Regions from separate parts of the Methylobacterium sp. JK268 genome, predicted to be linked through region 3. Evidence: predicted binding sites of a transcription regulator. Region 3 holds the regulator's gene; each other region holds the start of a gene.
The links. Region 3 encodes PhoB, which activates phosphate uptake and scavenging genes when phosphate is short. Its sites were predicted from a motif close to TGTCATNNANCTGTCAT; they were not measured.
Positions count from the first base shown of each region.

Region 1: phnC (phosphonate ABC transporter ATP-binding protein) is a predicted target of PhoB. The motif match lies at 2,455-2,471, and genes of this name have one in related genera.
Region 2: ACW9J6_RS07610 (acetoacetate decarboxylase) is a predicted target of PhoB. The motif match lies at 2,874-2,890, and genes of this name have one in related genera.

Region 1 covers NZ_JBSVZN010000002.1:223,804-229,010, reverse strand. The annotation lists gene phnE (phosphonate ABC transporter, permease protein PhnE) at 1-597, opposite strand, end outside; gene phnD (phosphonate ABC transporter substrate-binding protein) at 613-1,542, opposite strand; gene phnC (phosphonate ABC transporter ATP-binding protein) at 1,595-2,410, opposite strand; gene ACW9J6_RS02995 (chloramphenicol acetyltransferase) at 2,525-3,154, opposite strand; gene ACW9J6_RS02990 (DUF1045 domain-containing protein) at 3,151-3,834, opposite strand; gene selB (selenocysteine-specific translation elongation factor) at 3,940-5,207, shown strand, end outside.
Region 2 covers NZ_JBSVZN010000005.1:94,811-100,017, reverse strand. The annotation lists gene ACW9J6_RS07625 (cysteine hydrolase family protein) at 1-500, opposite strand, end outside; gene ACW9J6_RS07620 (GlxA family transcriptional regulator) at 612-1,562, shown strand; gene ACW9J6_RS07615 (patatin-like phospholipase family protein) at 1,593-2,747, opposite strand; gene ACW9J6_RS07610 (acetoacetate decarboxylase) at 3,061-3,807, shown strand; gene ppk2 (polyphosphate kinase 2) at 3,905-4,822, shown strand; gene tehA (dicarboxylate transporter/tellurite-resistance protein TehA) at 4,872-5,207, opposite strand, start outside.
Region 3 covers NZ_JBSVZN010000001.1:272,216-277,422, reverse strand. The annotation lists gene pstA (phosphate ABC transporter permease PstA) at 1-867, shown strand, start outside; gene pstB (phosphate ABC transporter ATP-binding protein PstB) at 923-1,735, shown strand; gene phoU (phosphate signaling complex protein PhoU) at 1,765-2,487, shown strand; gene phoB (phosphate regulon transcriptional regulator PhoB) at 2,638-3,342, shown strand; gene ACW9J6_RS01185 (GcrA family cell cycle regulator) at 3,754-4,266, opposite strand; gene ACW9J6_RS01180 (cell envelope integrity EipB family protein) at 4,859-5,207, shown strand, end outside.

The DNA.
Region 1 (5,207 bases), on a different contig from region 3:
CGCGGTCAGGCCCTCGACGGGCTTCATGTCGATGTTCTCGACCACCTCGGCGAAGAGCTTTCCGAGCGCGCCGGCCGTGTGGATGGCGAGCGCCAGCACACCGACCATCGGGCCGAGGCCGAAGGCGATCACGAAGATCAGCGCGAACACCACCTCCGGCACCGTCCGGAACACCTCGAGTCCTCGGCGGGTGACGAAGCACAGCGCGCGCGAGCGCACGAGGTTCGCGGAGGCGAGGAAGCAGAGCACGAAGGCCGCGAGCCCGCCGAACAGCGTGCCGAGATAGGCCATCAGCAGCGTCTCGCCGAGGAGCCCGAGCCATTTCGGCAGGCCCCAGTACCAGGCGGCGAGGTCGGCGGGGAGCGTCGCGAGACCGAGCGACGGCGTGATCTGGCCAAGGTAGGAGGTGAAATTCGCGATATTCTCGACGAAGGTGAGCGGCCTCACCTCCGCCATCCAGCCCGCCAGGACGGCGAGGAGGAGCAGGACGGCGAGCACGGCGAGGCTGCGTCGCCGCGCGCCCGCGACGGCCGCCTCGTAGGCGCCGGCGAGGGCGAGGGCCTTCGCCGGCTCGAGAGGTGCGATGCGGTGGGTCACGACCCGTCCGCAGGCTTACGAGCGCTTGCGCTGCTCGTCGTTGAACCGGATCATGTCGATGATCGGCTGGTAGTCCTTCAGGGTCACCTCGGTGAGGCCGAGGTCCTGCCCGTCCGAGAGCTTGTCGAACACGGCCTTGTCCTTGGTCGGGAGGGCCACGAAGGCGGTGCGGATCGCCTGCTTGAGATCCGCGGGAAGGCTCGCCAGCACCGCGAAGGGACCTTCCGGAAGGAACTCGGACTTGAACACGATCCGGAAGTCGGAGGGTTTCAGCGGCGTGCCGTCGGGCCCCTTGAGCAGGCCCTTCGTCTGCATGCGGGTCACGGTGCTGTCGGTCTCCGAGTTCCAGAGCGTCGCCGAAGCATCCGAGGTGCCCTGGATCAGGGCCAGAACCGAGTTCTCGTGGCTGCCGGCGAAGAAGGTCTTGCCGAAGAACTTCTCGACGTCGTAGCCCGCCTTCTGCAGGAAGAAGCGCGGCGCTTGGTTGCCGGAGGTCGAGTTAGGGTCGACCAGGGCGAGGTTCTTGCCCTTCAGGTCGGCGATGGACTTGTAGGGGCTGTCGGCCTTGACGTAGATGACCGAATAGTAGCCGGAGGCCCCGGTGTTGTGCTTCTGGTTGACGACCGGCTCGACCTTGACACCGGTCAGGATGGCGCGGGCGAAGGAGGCCGGGCCGTAGAAGCCGATGTGGATGTTGCCCGCGCGCTGGCCCTCGATCACCGCCGCGTAGTCGTTGGCGACGCGCAGCTTCACCGGCACCCCGAGCTGCTTCGACAGGTAGTCGGCCAGCGGGGTGTAGCGGTCGACGGTTCCGGAGGCGTTCTCGACCGGGATGACGCCGAAGGTCAGCTCCGGATACTTGGCCTTCCAGTCCTGCGCGACGGCCGGGAGGGTGAGCGCCGCGAGCGCCGCGAAGGCGCCGACGAGGGAGCGTCGGTTCAGCATCGTGTCCGTCCTTCTGCTTCGTATCGGCGGGCCTGCGCCCGCCCCGGAACCGTCAGGCTCCGATCACCGCCGGCACCGGCTTCGCGCCGGGCTCGGGAAGGGGCTTGGCCGGCGGGCGGTCCATGACCTCGCCGGCCTCGAGTCCGTAGAGCTCCTGCGCCACGTCCTCGGTGAGGTCGAAGGCCCGCCCGTCGAAGACCAGGCGGCCGGCCGAGAGGCCGATCAGACGGTCGCAATAGGCGCGGGCGAGGTCGAGGGAATGCAGGTTGCACAGGACCGTGATGCCGTAGCGCTTGTTGGCCTCGGCCAGCGCGTCCATCACGAGACGCGTGTTGCGCGGATCGAGGGAGGCGACCGGCTCGTCGGCCAGGATGATCTCAGGTTCCTGCACCAGGGCGCGGGCGATGGCGACCCGCTGCTGCTGGCCGCCCGAGAGCGCGTCCGCCCGGTTGCCCGCGAAGGGGCCCATGTCGAAATTCTCCAGCGCCGCCAGCGCCAGAGCCTTGTCCTCCTCCGACCACAGGCGCAGGAGCGAGCGGTAGGCCGGGACGTGGTTCAGGCGCCCCATCAGCACGTTCGTCAGCACGTCGAGTCGGCCGACGAGGTTGAACTGCTGGAAGATCATCGCGCAGCGGCCGCGCCACTCGCGCAGGCGCCGCCCGCGCAGGGCCGTCACGTCGAGGCCGTCGTAGAGGATGCGGCCCTCGGTCGGGTCGGCGAGGCGGTTCAGCATCCGCAGGAAGGTCGACTTCCCGGCCCCCGAACGCCCGATCACGCCCACGAAGCTGCCCGGCTCGATGCGCAGCGAGACCGAGTCCACCGCGCGGCGGGCGCCGTATTGGCGCGTCAGGTTCTCGACAACCAGCATTGATCCGTCCGCGAAGAAGTATGCGGGACGTAAACGCCCGTTCGGCGACAGTTGGATGACATTGCCGGCGCACGAGGCCCCGCCGCGCCGGGGCGGCGGGGCCTCGAGGACTCGTTACGCCCCGGAAGACGATTGGTACTTCTGGACGAAGGCGGCGGCGGGCAGGGCGCGGAAGTCCGGCAGGGCGCGGCGCAGGCGGTCGTGGTCCCAATCCCACCATGCCAGCCTCCGCAAGCCCTCGACGACGTCGGCAGGGAATCGTGGCCGCACGACGCGAGCCGGATTCCCGACCGCGATCGCGTAGTCGGGGATGTCCCGCGTGACGACCGATCCCGCGCCGACGACCGCGCCGGTCCCGATGCGGCGGCCGGGCAGCACGATCACGCCGTGCCCGATCCAGACGTCGTGGCCGATCTCCACCGGGAGGGCGCGCCGCCGGTCGAAGAAGGCGGCCTCGTCCTCCTCCTCCGGCCAGTACTGGCTCGCCCGGTAGGTGAAGTGCGCCTGCGAGGCCCGCTCCATCGGGTGGTTGCCGGGATTGATCCGGACCATGGCGGCGATCGAGCAGAACTTCCCGATCCGGGTCGAGATCACCTCGCCGTCGTTCACGATGTAGGAGTAGTCGCCCATCCGTGTCTCGGCGAGCCGGGTGCGGGCGCCGACCTCCGTGTAGCGCCCGAGGGTGCAGTCGCGCAGCGCGGCGGTGGGATCCACGAGGGGCTCGGGGCCGAGTCTCTTCGTCATGCCGCTCCTCCGAAGGGAAAGCGCCGCAGCACCCTGAACGGGCCGTCGCCGTCCTGCCGGAGCACCGTCACGGCATCGATCGTCAGGGGCTTCCCTGCCCCATAGGCGGCGGCGAGGCGCTGGCGCCAGGCCGCCCGCTCCGCCTCGGGCAGCGCGTCCGTCAGCGTCATGTGGAACCGGAAGCGCTCGAAGACGTACGGGTAGCCCCAGCGGTCGAGGAGCGCCCGTTCGCGGGGATCGAGGCGCTCCGGCCGCCGCCGCGCCCGCTCCGCCGGCGTCAGGGGCGCCCGCAGCGGGTCGAGCGCGGCCACGCACTCGGCCGCGAACAGCCCGAGGGTCTCGGGCGCCGCGACCGGGATCAGCGCCGTGAAGGCCCCGAGCGTCACCACGGTCAGGGGTCCGACGGGAAGCGGCGGGCGATGCGCCGCGAGGTCGCCCGCGCGGTCGAGGAGGTCCGCCTCGGTCGCGGCCTCCGCGAGGCGCATGGGCGCCTTCAGGGTGGCGTGGAAGCCGTAGCGGCGCGGCGAGGCGGTGACCGCGGCGGCGTCGGGGAACCCGTCGAGCGGCGGAACCTCCGCCCCGGTGACGCTGTCATAGCCCAGGATCCCGCGGCCGAATGCGGCAAGCCCGGACCCGGGATCCGGCGTGTAGTAGAGCGCGTAGCGGGGACGATCCGTCACGAAGAGCCCTCGGGTTGACGAGCATTCCGGTTCAGCATGCCGGCGTGACGGTTCGGTGACGAGCCCCGCGGGACCTCCTGCGGGATCTGGAGAGCGGCGCGGATCATGGCGAAACCCGGCGAGCGGGGCGAGGCGAGGCCGGCGGAACGGGCCCTGGTGGTGGGCGTAATCGGGCACGTCGATCACGGCAAGACCGCGCTCGTGCGGGCGCTCACCGGCACCGACACCGATCGCCTGAAGGAGGAGCGCGAGCGCGGCGTCTCCATCGTTCCGGGCTTCGCCCTGTTGCGGGTGCCCGGCGGCGAGATCGACCTGGTCGACCTCCCCGGCCACGAGCGCTTCGTGCGCGCGATGATCGCCGGGGCCACGGGCATGCGCGCGGTGCTGCTCGCGGTGGATGCCCGCGAGGGCATCAAGCCGCAGACGCTCGAGCACCTCGCGATCGCCCGCCTGATCGGCGTGCGCCGGGGCGTCGTCGCCCTCACCAAATGCGATCTCGTCGACGAGGAGGAGGCAGGCCGGCGCGCGGCCGAGATCGCGGCCCTCGTCGCCGCCGCGGGCATCGAGGCGGCGGCGCCCCTGCGCACCTCGGTGACGCGGGGCGAGGGTCTGGGCGAGCTCGCGGGCCGCCTCGCGGACCTCCTGCGCGACGGCGTCGCGAGCCCGGACGACGGCGCCCCGATCCTGCCCATCGACCGCGTCTTCCCGCGCCCCGGCTTCGGCGCCGTCGTGACCGGGACCCTCCGCCGTGGGCGGCTGGCCGTGGGCGACGGCGTGGCGGTGGCGCCGGAGGGCATCGCGGGCGCGGTGCGCGGGCTCCAGTCCCACGGGCGGCCCGTGGAGGCCGCGGAGCCGGGCCGGCGCGTCGCGGTGGCCCTGCGCGGCGTTGATCTCGCGCAGCTCCGCCGCGGCCAAATCCTGGCGCCGCCGGGCCTGCTCGTGCCGAGCCGCTGGCTCGACGTGTCGCTGACGGTCCTGCGCGACGCGCCCGCCGCCCTGGCGAGCGGGACGCGCCTGCGGCTCCTCGCCGGCACGACCGAGCTACCGGTGCGCCTGCGGCTCCTCGACCGCGAGACCGTCGAGCCCGGCGAGGAGGCCCTCGCCCAGCTCCACGCGGACGAGGCGGTGGCGCTTCCCGCGCGCGAGCCGTTCCTGCTGCGCTCGGATTCGCCGAGCCTCACCCTGGGCGGGGGCACGGTGCTCGACCCCGCCTCCCGCCGCCGCCGCCGCCGCGATCCGCGCCTGCTGGCGGAGTTGCGGGTTCTGGCCGACGGCCGGCCCGCCGACATCCTTCGCGCCCGGCTGACGCGGGCGGGACGGGCGGGGGCGCGCCTCGACGACCTCTCGCGGCTGGTCGGCATCGCGGCCGAGCG
Region 2 (5,207 bases), on a different contig from region 3:
AGCCCGAGGGCCGCCATGAAGGCGGCGTGGACATCGGCGGCCGCGACCGTCCGGCTGCCGAATGCGATGTCGCGCGTCGCGCAGGCGTCGTGCGCGACCAGCGTGGCATAACCGAGATCCGCCGCGGCCCGCGCGGTCGCGTCGATGCACATGTGGCTCATCGCCCCCACGATCACGACCTCCTCGATCCCGCCGGCATCGAGGAGCGCCTGCAGTCCCGTCTCGCGAAACGCGTTCGGGAAGTGCTTCACGACCACCGCCTCGCCCTCCTGGGGGCGGATTGCGGGAATGATGCCCACGCCCGCCGTGCCCGCGGCGAAGACCGGTGCACCGGCAGGGTTCTCGTGGCGCACGTGGATGACCGGGTGGCCGCTGGCGCGGGCGTCCGCGATCAGAGCGGCCGCACCGGAAACCGCCTCCGCAATGCCGACGAGGGGCAGCTTGCCGTCGGGCAGGTACTCGTTCTGGAGGTCGACGACGAGGATGGCACGCTTGGTCATGGCACGCTTGGTCATTGGGCCGGCCCCGGTTGTGTGGAGACTGTCCCTGGATGCCGCCGTTCCATCCGGGCTAGGAGGGGCAGGACCGACAAAAGCAGGGGCGCGACCGCCATGGGACCCGACCGCGCGGTGGAGATCGGCCTCGTCGTCTATCCCGGGGTCCAGATGGCCGCCGTGCTCGGGATGACGGACGTCCTGACCTTCGCGGACGGCCTGCCCCGATGCGGCGGCACCCGAAGGCCGCACACCGGGCTGCGCGTCAGCCACTGGCGCTGCGAGGCGGGGGCGCCGCGGCGCGTGTTCGACACGGCGCCAGGCTCGGCGGGCGCGCCCGCCCTGCTCGTGCTGCCGCCCGCCCCCGAGGCGCCGGGCCCCGCGGCGGAGACCCGCGCCTACGCCGCGTGGCTGTGCGAGCGGCACCGCGCGGGCACCGCGCTCGGCGCGATCTGCAAGGGTGTCTTCCTGCTCGGGGAGACGGGTCTGCTCGCCGGGCGAAGGGTGGCGGCCCATCCCAGCTACGAGGCCGAGTTCCGGAGCCGCTGTCCCGAGGCGCGCGTCGACGCCGCCTGCCCGATCGTCGAGGACGGCGACATCATCACGGTGGGCGGGGCGATGGCCTGGAGCGACCTCGCCCTGCGGCTGATCGACCGCTTCCTCGGCCCCCCGGTGATGATCGCCACCGCCCGCGCTTTCGAGGCGGCCGTCCCGGGCCGCGGTGCCGCCGCTCCGCCGACTCACGGCGACGCGGCGGTCCTCCGGGTCCAGCAATGGCTCGACGCGACACAGGCGAGGGAGGTCGCCCTCGCGGCCCTGGTGGCGCGCTCCGGCCTGGAGGAGCGCACCTTCCTGCGGCGGTTCCGGCGGGCGACGGGCGTGACCGCCGCCGAGTATTGCCGGAGGCTGCGCGTGGACCGGGCCTGCGACCTGCTCCGGTCCGGCACCCTCTCGGCGGACCAGGTGGCGTGGGAGGTCGGCTACGCGGATCCGGGCGCCTTCCGGAAAGTGTTCGCGCGCATCGTCGGCCTGTCGCCCGCCGCCTACCGCAGGGCGCTGCGCGCGTAGCCCTCGCGGGCCGCGAGGACCGGACGCGCTCTACGCGTCCTGATCCTGCCGGTGCACGTCGTGCACCACGATGCCGCCGGCGCCGCTCTGGCGCAGGCGCATCCAATCGCCGCGCTTGAGCGTGCGCTTGGTGTCCTCGTAGCCGCTCGTCCAGTGCTCGCGCATGGAGGTGCCGGAGAACTCGTAGTCCTTGGCGTGGCCCTCATAGGCCTTCTGCTGGTAGATCAGTTGGAAGATCGTGATCTCCGGCTGACGGCCGAGCGAGTCGCGCAGCGCCCGGTCCGCCTCGGACAGGTTCTCGTCGGGCACCCGGGCCAGGGCCTCGTACGCGATCGTCTTCCACTTGTGCAGGCGGCGGTAGACGTCGGTGTTGTAGCGCGTGCGCGACGAGTAGGTGATGTCCTTCTGCCGGGACATGACGTCCTGGATGGTGCGCGGCATCACCCCGCGGGCGCTGAACAGGTCGACCTGGAAGACCAGCGTGTTGAGGGAGCTGTCCTCGTCGAGCAGGTGCTGGAGCGGCGTGTTGGAGACGATGCCGCCGTCCCAGAAGTAGTCGGTCCCGATCTTGACCATCGGCAGGGCCGGGGGCAGCGCGCCGCTCGCCATGACGTGGGTGGGCGCGATGCTCTCCTGCGCGTTGTCGAAGAAGACGAAGTTGCCCGTGAGCACGTTCACGGCCCCGACCGAGAAGCGCATCCGCTGCGCGTTGATCAGGTCGAAATCGACGAGGTCCCGCAGGGTCTCGGCCAGCGCATCGGTCGTGTAGTAGCTCGTCGCGTCCGAGGCGCCGGCCGGCGCCGCCCAAGGATTGGTCCGGCGCGGCGCGAAGAAGCCCGGCTGGCCGAGCGTCATGGTCAGCGCGGCGCTCATCCCGTTGCGCAGCCGGCGGAACACGTCGCCCTCCGGCGTGAAGGGCCAGACCGTCCGGTCGGTGATGCGCTCCCAGAAGGTGCGCAGGCGCTCCAGGCGGCGCTCGCGGGGATTGCCCGCGATCAGCGCCGCGTTGACGGCGCCGATCGACACGCCGGAGATCCAGTCCGGCTCGATCTCCGCCTCGTGGAGCGCCTGGTAGACCCCCGCCTGGTAGGCCCCGAGGGCGCCGCCGCCCTGGAGGACGAGGGCGATGCGGTCGCAGCCCTCCGGCAGCCAGGAGCGGCGGGGGCGAGGCGTGGACGCGTCCATGATCGAGTCTCCCCGGGCGAGGCATCCTACGGTTCCGCCAGGTTTCGCGGCGCCGTGGCCGGGCGTCACAGAGATGAAAGATGATGACGCGCGTATGACCGCGCCGGCCGTGACTTCGTGACGCTGCGTCATACGACCGTCAGATCCGTGCCGCACTCACCTGCGCACCGGCGGCCGTCGCGGCGGCGCGCGGCGAGTCTTGTCCGCGGCTTCGGGGCGCGATCGCGCCCGCCGCGGGCGATGCCCCGCCGCTCCCCGCGTCCCGTTCCGGCAGGCCGCACCCGGAATCCCGGCCGCTCCCGGAGAACCCGCGATGAAGATCGAAGATGTCCGTCGCACCGCCTTCGCGATGCCCGTCACCAACCCGGCCTTCCCGCGGCCGCCCTACCGCTTCTACAACCGCGAATACCTGATCATTCAGTACCTCACGGACCTGGAGGCGCTGCGGGAGGTGGTGCCCGAGCCCCTCGAGGTGATGGAACCGATCGTCAATTACGAGTTCATCCGCATGGCCGATTCGACCGGCTTCGGCGACTACACGGAGAGCGGCCAGGTCATCCCGGTGCGGTTCGACGGGCAGCCGGGCTCCTACGTCCACGCGATGTACCTCGACGACGACGCGCCGATCGCGGGCGGGCGCGAGATCTGGGGCTTCCCCAAGAAGCTGGCGAAGCCCGAGATCGTGCACGAGGGCGACGTCATCGTCGGGCGGCTGAACTACGGCTCGGTCATCTGCGCCACCGGCACGATGGGCTACAAGCACCAGGTCATCGACCACGCGCCCCTGGAGCGGTCCCTGCGCGAGGCGAACTTCGTCCTGAAGGTGATCCCCCACGTGGACGGCACGCCGCGGATCTGCGAGCTCGTGCGCTACCACCTGGAGGACATCGTCCTGAAGGGCGCCTGGACCAGCCCGGCCGCCCTCGACCTCGCCTGGCACGTGCTCGCCGACGTGGCGCGGCTGCCGGTGCGCGAGGTGATCAAGGGCACGCACCTCGTGGCCGACCTGACGCTCGGTCTCGGCGAGGTGGTGCACGACTACCTCGCCGGCCCGCGCTGAGCCGCCCGGCCGGGGACGGGCCGCCGGGGGCGGCCTGTCACAGACCGGTCGCAGAACAGGTGAATCCCACCCGGTGTGGGATCGACGGAGGGACCCGATGGAAGACGATCTCAAGGCCGCCCAGATCGAGGCCGTGCGCGAGGACGTGGCGGACAGCCTCGACGAGGAAGTGGAGCTCGAGCTGGAAGAGGATTACCTCGAGCGCCTGTCCGAGGGCATCCGGCCGCCGACCCGCGCGCCCAGCCTGCCGCGCAACCTCTACTTCCGCGAGTTGCTGCGGCTCCAGCAGGAACTCGTGCGCCTGCAGGATTACGTGAAGCACCACAACGAGCGCGTCGTGGTGCTGTTCGAGGGCCGCGACGCCGCCGGCAAGGGCGGCGTGATCAAGCGCATCACCCAGCGGCTGAACCCGCGCATCTGCCGGATCGCGGCGCTGCCGGCGCCCAGCGAGCGCGAGCGCACCCAGTGGTACTTCCAGCGCTACGTCGCCCACCTGCCGGCCGGCGGCGAGATCGTCCTGTTCGACCGCTCCTGGTACAACCGGGCCGGCGTCGAGCGGGTGATGGGCTTCTGCACCGATGACGAGTACGAGGAGTTCTTCCGCTCGGTGCCGGAATTCGAGCGCATGCTGGTCCGCTCCGGCATCCGGCTGGTGAAGTACTGGTTCTCGATCACCGACGAGGAGCAGGAATTCCGCTTCCAGATGCGGATCCGGGATCCGCTGAAGCAGTGGAAGCTCAGCCCGATGGACGTCCAGTCCCGCGCCCGCTGGGAGGACTACACGCGGGCGAAGGAGACCATGCTGGAGCGCACCCACATCCCCGAGGCGCCGTGGTGGGTGGTCGAGGCGGTGGACAAGAAGCGGGCGCGCCTGAACTGCATCAGCCACCTGCTGACGCAGGTTCCCTACGGCGCCGTCGAGCACCCGGCGGTCCACCTCCCCGACCGCGTGCGCCACGCCGACTACGAGCGTCACCCGGTGCCGCCGGAGATGTACGTCCCGGCGCGGTACTGAGCCGGGCGGCGGCCCCCGGCGATCTCCCGCCGGGGGCCCTGCGCCGTCGTCACTGCGCGGGCGCGGGCGCGGGTGGCGGGGCGGCCGGGGCGAGGAGCCGGCCCGCCAGGAGCAGGCGGATGGTGCCGATCGCGAGGGCCGCGACCAGCAGGGTCGCGGCCACGAACACCAGGGGCGCCAGGGCGGCCACCGTCGGCGCCCGCCCGCTCGCCCCCACCCGCAGCGCCAGGGTCGCGAGCGCCGTCGCGCCGAACGAGAAGGCCCAGGACCCCGCCGAGAAGGCCTGTTCGCGGATGAAGGGCACGAGCCGCAGCAGCACCAGGGCGAGCAGGAGCCCGTAGCCGAGGAGCCCCAGCGCCACCGCTCCGCCGGGGTCGCCGCCGAG
Region 3 (5,207 bases):
CTCCAGGCCCCCCAGGCCTGGGGCCGCGTCCGGGCCGGCCGCCGCACGGCCGACCGGCTGCTCATCGTGCTCTGCACCGCCGCCACCGCGCTCGGGGCGGTCGTGCTCGGCTCGATCCTGATCATGCTGATCATCGAGGGCATCCGCGGCTTCTCGCCGGCCCTCTTCACCCAGGTCACGCCCGGTCCCGGCTCCGAGGGCGGCGGCATCGCCAACGCGATCCTCGGCAGCCTGATCATGACGGTGATCGGAATCGTGGTGGCGACGCCGGTCGGGGTGCTCGCCGGCACCTACCTCGCCGAGTACGGGCGAACCTCCAAGCTCGCGGACGCGATCCGCTTCCTCAACGACATCCTGCTGTCGGCGCCCTCGATCCTGATCGGCCTGTTCGTCTACACGGTCATGGTCCGCCCCATGGGCGGCTACTCGGGGTGGGCCGGCGGCGTGTCGCTGGCGATCATCGCCACCCCGGTCATCGTGCGCACCACCGAGGACATGCTGCGCCTCGTGCCGAGCCCCCTGCGCGAGGCGGGGGCGGCCCTCGGCGCCCCGCCCTCGATCGTCATCCGCGCGGTGACCTGGAGGGCCGCGCAGGCCGGCATCGTCACCGGCATCCTGCTGGCGCTGGCCCGCATCGCGGGCGAGACCGCGCCGCTCCTCTTCACCGCCCTCAACAACAATTCCTGGTTCAGCCCGAACCTGATGGGCGGCGTCGCCAACCTGCCGGTCATGATCTACCAGTTCGCCCTGTCCCCCTACGAGAACTGGCGGCAGCTCGCCTGGGCGGGCGCGCTCCTGATCACCGTCACCATCCTGGCCCTGTCGATCGCCGCTCGCATCTTCCTGCGCGGCGGCAAGAGCCGCTGACGCCGATGCCCGCGTCGATGAGGCCGACCCCGTTCCGATCCTCCGGAGAATCCCGATGAGCGCCTCCGCCACCGCCGCACCGGTCGTCAAGTCGGGCTCGGCCGACGAGACCGCGCCCGTCCGGCTCGCCGTCAAGAACCTGAACTTCTACTACAACACCTTCCAGGGGCTGAAGAACGTCAACCTCAACTTCCACGACCGGCAGGTGACGGCGCTGATCGGCCCGTCGGGCTGCGGGAAGTCCACGCTTTTGCGCACCTTCAACCGCATCTACTCGCTCTATCCGGAGCAGCGGGCGGAGGGCGAGATCCTGCTCGACGGGCGCAACATCCTCGACCCGTCGATCGACCTCAACGAGCTGCGCGCCCGGGTCGGCATGGTGTTCCAGAAGCCGACCCCCTTCCCGATGTCGATCTACGACAACATCGCCTTCGGCATCCGCCTCTACGAGCGGCTCGGCAAGGCCGACCTCGACGTGCGCGTCGAGGAGGCCCTGCGCAAGGCCGCCCTGTGGGACGAGGTGAAGGACAAGCTCAAGCAATCCGGCATGGGCCTGTCGGGCGGCCAGCAGCAGCGCCTCTGCATCGCCCGCACGGTGGCGCAGCGCCCGGAGGTGATCCTGTTCGACGAGCCGACCTCGGCCCTCGACCCGATCTCGACCGGCCGCATCGAGGAGCTGCTGGAGCAGCTCCGCGGCGAGTTCACCATCGCTATCGTCACCCACAACATGCAGCAGGCGGCCCGCATCTCGCAGTTCACCGCCTTCATGTATCTCGGCGAGCTCATCGAGTTCGGGCCGACCAACCGGTTGTTCATGAACCCGACCAAGCGGCAGACGCAGGATTACATCACCGGCCGGTTCGGCTGAGCGAAACCATATCGAGCGGGGAAAGCGCCATGCCGGACCACATCGTCAGTTCCTACGACGCGGACCTGCAGAACCTGCGCCGCAGCATCGCCGAGATGGGCGGCATCGCCGAGAAGATGATGGCGGATTCCGCCACCGCGCTGGTGCGGCGCGACTCGACCCTCGCCCAGGCGGTGATCGCGGCGGATTCCCGCCTCGACACGCTCCAGCGCGAGATCGAGGAGCGGGCGATCCTGCTCATCGCCAAGCGCCAGCCGATGGCGATCGACCTGCGCGAGACCATCTCGGCGATCCGCGTCTCGGGCGACCTGGAGCGGATCGGCGACCTCGCCAAGAACATCGCCAAGCGGGTGGTGGCGATCAGCGACCAGCCCCAGCCGCAGAAGGTCGTGGTCGGCGTCCAGCACATGAGCGACCTCGTGCAGGAGCAGCTCAAGGACGTGCTCGACGCCTACGCGACGCAGGACACCGCCGCGGCCCTCGACGTCTGGGCCCGCGACGGCGGCATCGACGCCCTCTACACCTCGCTGTTCCGCGAACTCCTGACCTACATGATGGAGGATCCGCGCAACATCAGCTTCTGCACGCACTTGCTGTTCTGCGCGAAGAACGTCGAGCGGATCGGCGACCACACCACGAACATCGCCGAGACGATCCACTACCTCGTCACCGGCGAGACCCTGCCCACCGACCGGCCGAAGAACGACCGGTCGAGCTTCGCCACGGTCGCCCCGCCGGCGCCGGAGGCCTGATACCACCGGTCATTTTTAATGACCGGTGGTTCCGTTCTCGAATTTTCGTCAAGCCTCTGGCTTGGCATCGAAAATTCGAGATGGTCAACGGCCCGATGCGTCAGCATCCTGGGCCGTTGGTATGACATCGTCGGGAGTGCAGCGTCCTTGATGAGCACCAGGATCCTGATCGTCGAGGATGAGGAGCCGTTGACACTGCTCCTCCGCTACAACCTCGAGGCGGAGGGCTTCACGGTCGACGCGGTCGCGCGCGGCGACGAGGCCGACATCCGGCTGCGCGAGCATGTGCCGGACCTCGTCCTCCTCGACTGGATGGTCCCGGGCCTGTCCGGGATCGAACTCTGCCGCCGCATCCGGGCGCGGCGGGAGACCGAGCGCCTGCCGATCATCATGCTGACGGCGCGGGGGGAGGAGGGCGACCGGGTGCGCGGGCTCGCCACCGGCGCCGACGACTACATCGTCAAGCCCTTCTCGGTGCCGGAGCTGCTCGCGCGGGTGCGGGCGCTGCTGCGCCGCGCCAAGCCGGCCCACGTGGCGCATCTGCTCGTCGCGGGCGACATCGAGCTGGACCGGGTCAGCCACCGGGTCCGCCGCGAGGGCCGCGAGCTGCATCTCGGCCCGACCGAGTTCAAGCTGCTCGAATTCCTGATGCAGAGCCCCGGCCGGGTCTTCTCCCGCGAGCAGCTCCTCGACGGCGTCTGGGGCCACGACGTCTATATCGACGAGCGCACGGTGGACGTGCATATCGGCCGCCTGCGCAAGGCCATCAACCGGCCGCGCCGGCCCGACCCGATCCGGACCGTCCGGGGCTCCGGCTACTCCTTCGACGAGATGTTCGCCAGCGGCGCCATCTAGGTGGAGCGCACGCGCGAGGCGGTGTCGTTGCTGAAGCACCCGGCTTCCGGAACCGTGGCGCGTCGAGCAGGCGATGGGTGCGCAGCGCTCCGCGACGGGTTCATCAGCGGAACGCTCCTGGAGCGCACGACACGCCTCATGCTGAGGTGCGATGTGTCTTCCCTATTCGTTCCGCTGATGAGCCTATCACGGAACATTGTACACGCGATAATCTGCTTGTGAGAGAATTCTGCACGGGCATCGACGCACTCGCATCAATTGCTCAATATCTTCGCCGCCGATCACACCCCGCGTTCATGCGCGAGGGACGGCGAAGCCGGTGAGGAACCGATGCCAACGGCCCGGCATGGGCTCGCCTCGCCCCGCGCGTGCGGAGTCGCGCGGGCAGCGCTCGGCCATGGCCCGCGCCGGTCAGCGGAAGGCCACGACCCGGCGGTCGCTGCGCTTGCGCTCGGCGGCGGGCTGGTAGGCGATGCGCGCGTGATGCGTGCAGTAGGGCAGGCCGGTGATGGACCGCGCGCCGCAGAAGCGGAAATCCGGGGAGGCCGGGTCGCCCATGGGCCAGCGGCACATGAATTCCCGCAGCTCCATGATCGTCACCCGCTCCGAGACCGGCAGCGCCACCTCGACCGGGGCCGGCGGCTCCGCGCGGATCAGGGCGAGCGGCGCGGGCGCGGGCGCCACGATCGTCGGGAGGGTGGCGGGGCGCTCCTCGTCGCCGGGGGCGCGGCTCCGGGGCGCCGGCGCCCCGTTCGTCTTCGTCACGCGCCCGGCGAGGCCGAGACGATGCACCTTGCCGATCACCGCGTTGCGCGACACGCCGCCGATCTCGGCCGCGATCTGACTCGCGCTGCGCCCCTCGCCCCAGAGCCGCTTCAGGAGCTCGACCCGTTCCTTCGTCCAGCTCGGGCCCGCATCCACCATCGCCGCCTCCGACATCCCCCATCCACCAGCCGCAACGACGCACGCGACCGCCCGCGATCGGCCAAGCGACCGCCCGTCCCGTGCCTCGAATCCTGCTGATGATCGCCGCTTCGTGACAGCGCTTGCGACGGGGGTGAACCTACAGGAGCCGCCGTTCTTCGCGCAAGAGTCCCCGGCTCGGCACCGGCCCTTTTCCCGGCGCGCGGCGGAGGGCGCCGGCCGCTCGCGGCACCGTCGCGCAGCGCGATGCGGGCGGCGGGGCGGGAGGAAGACGGCGGCGGAAAAACGCGGCTGAACAAGGCGTTAATGCGTCGTCCCGCGGGTGCAGTGCGGCCGGTGCGGCGCGTTCGGGACGGGCCGGGCGATCGGATCTGAGTCGCGCGGTAGGCCTGCCGGAGGCGCCGGACCGGCGCGGGCGGGCGAGGAGAGTGGCATCCGCGCCACGCTTCGGCGGACCGGGATCCGCCGCCCGCCGCGCCGCGGCCGACGCGACGGCGCATGCTCCACGTTGCCCGCGTGCCGGCCTGCACCTATGGTTTCGCTCCGGCGCCCCGCGCGCCCGACAGGATTGTCGCGCACTATGGGACCCTTCATGCGGACATCTCTCGCGGCCCTCCTGCCGGCCCTCGTCCTGGCCCCCGCCGGTCTCGCCGCGGAACCGGTCGGCGGGATCCACCTGGCGCCGCACCGTGCCGTCTACGACCTCACCCTGCTGCGCAGCGAAGGGGCGCGCTCGGTCGACAGCGCCCGCGGGCGCATCGTCTTCGACTTCGCGGGCGATGCCTGCCACGGCTGGACGCTCCAGTACCGGCAGGTGACCGTGCTGGAGAGCGCCGAGAGCGGCACCCGCACCTCGGACCTGCGCAACAACACCTTCGAGAGCGGCGACGGGACGGCCTTCCGCTTCCGCACGCAGACGGACCTGAACGGCAGCGCGCAGC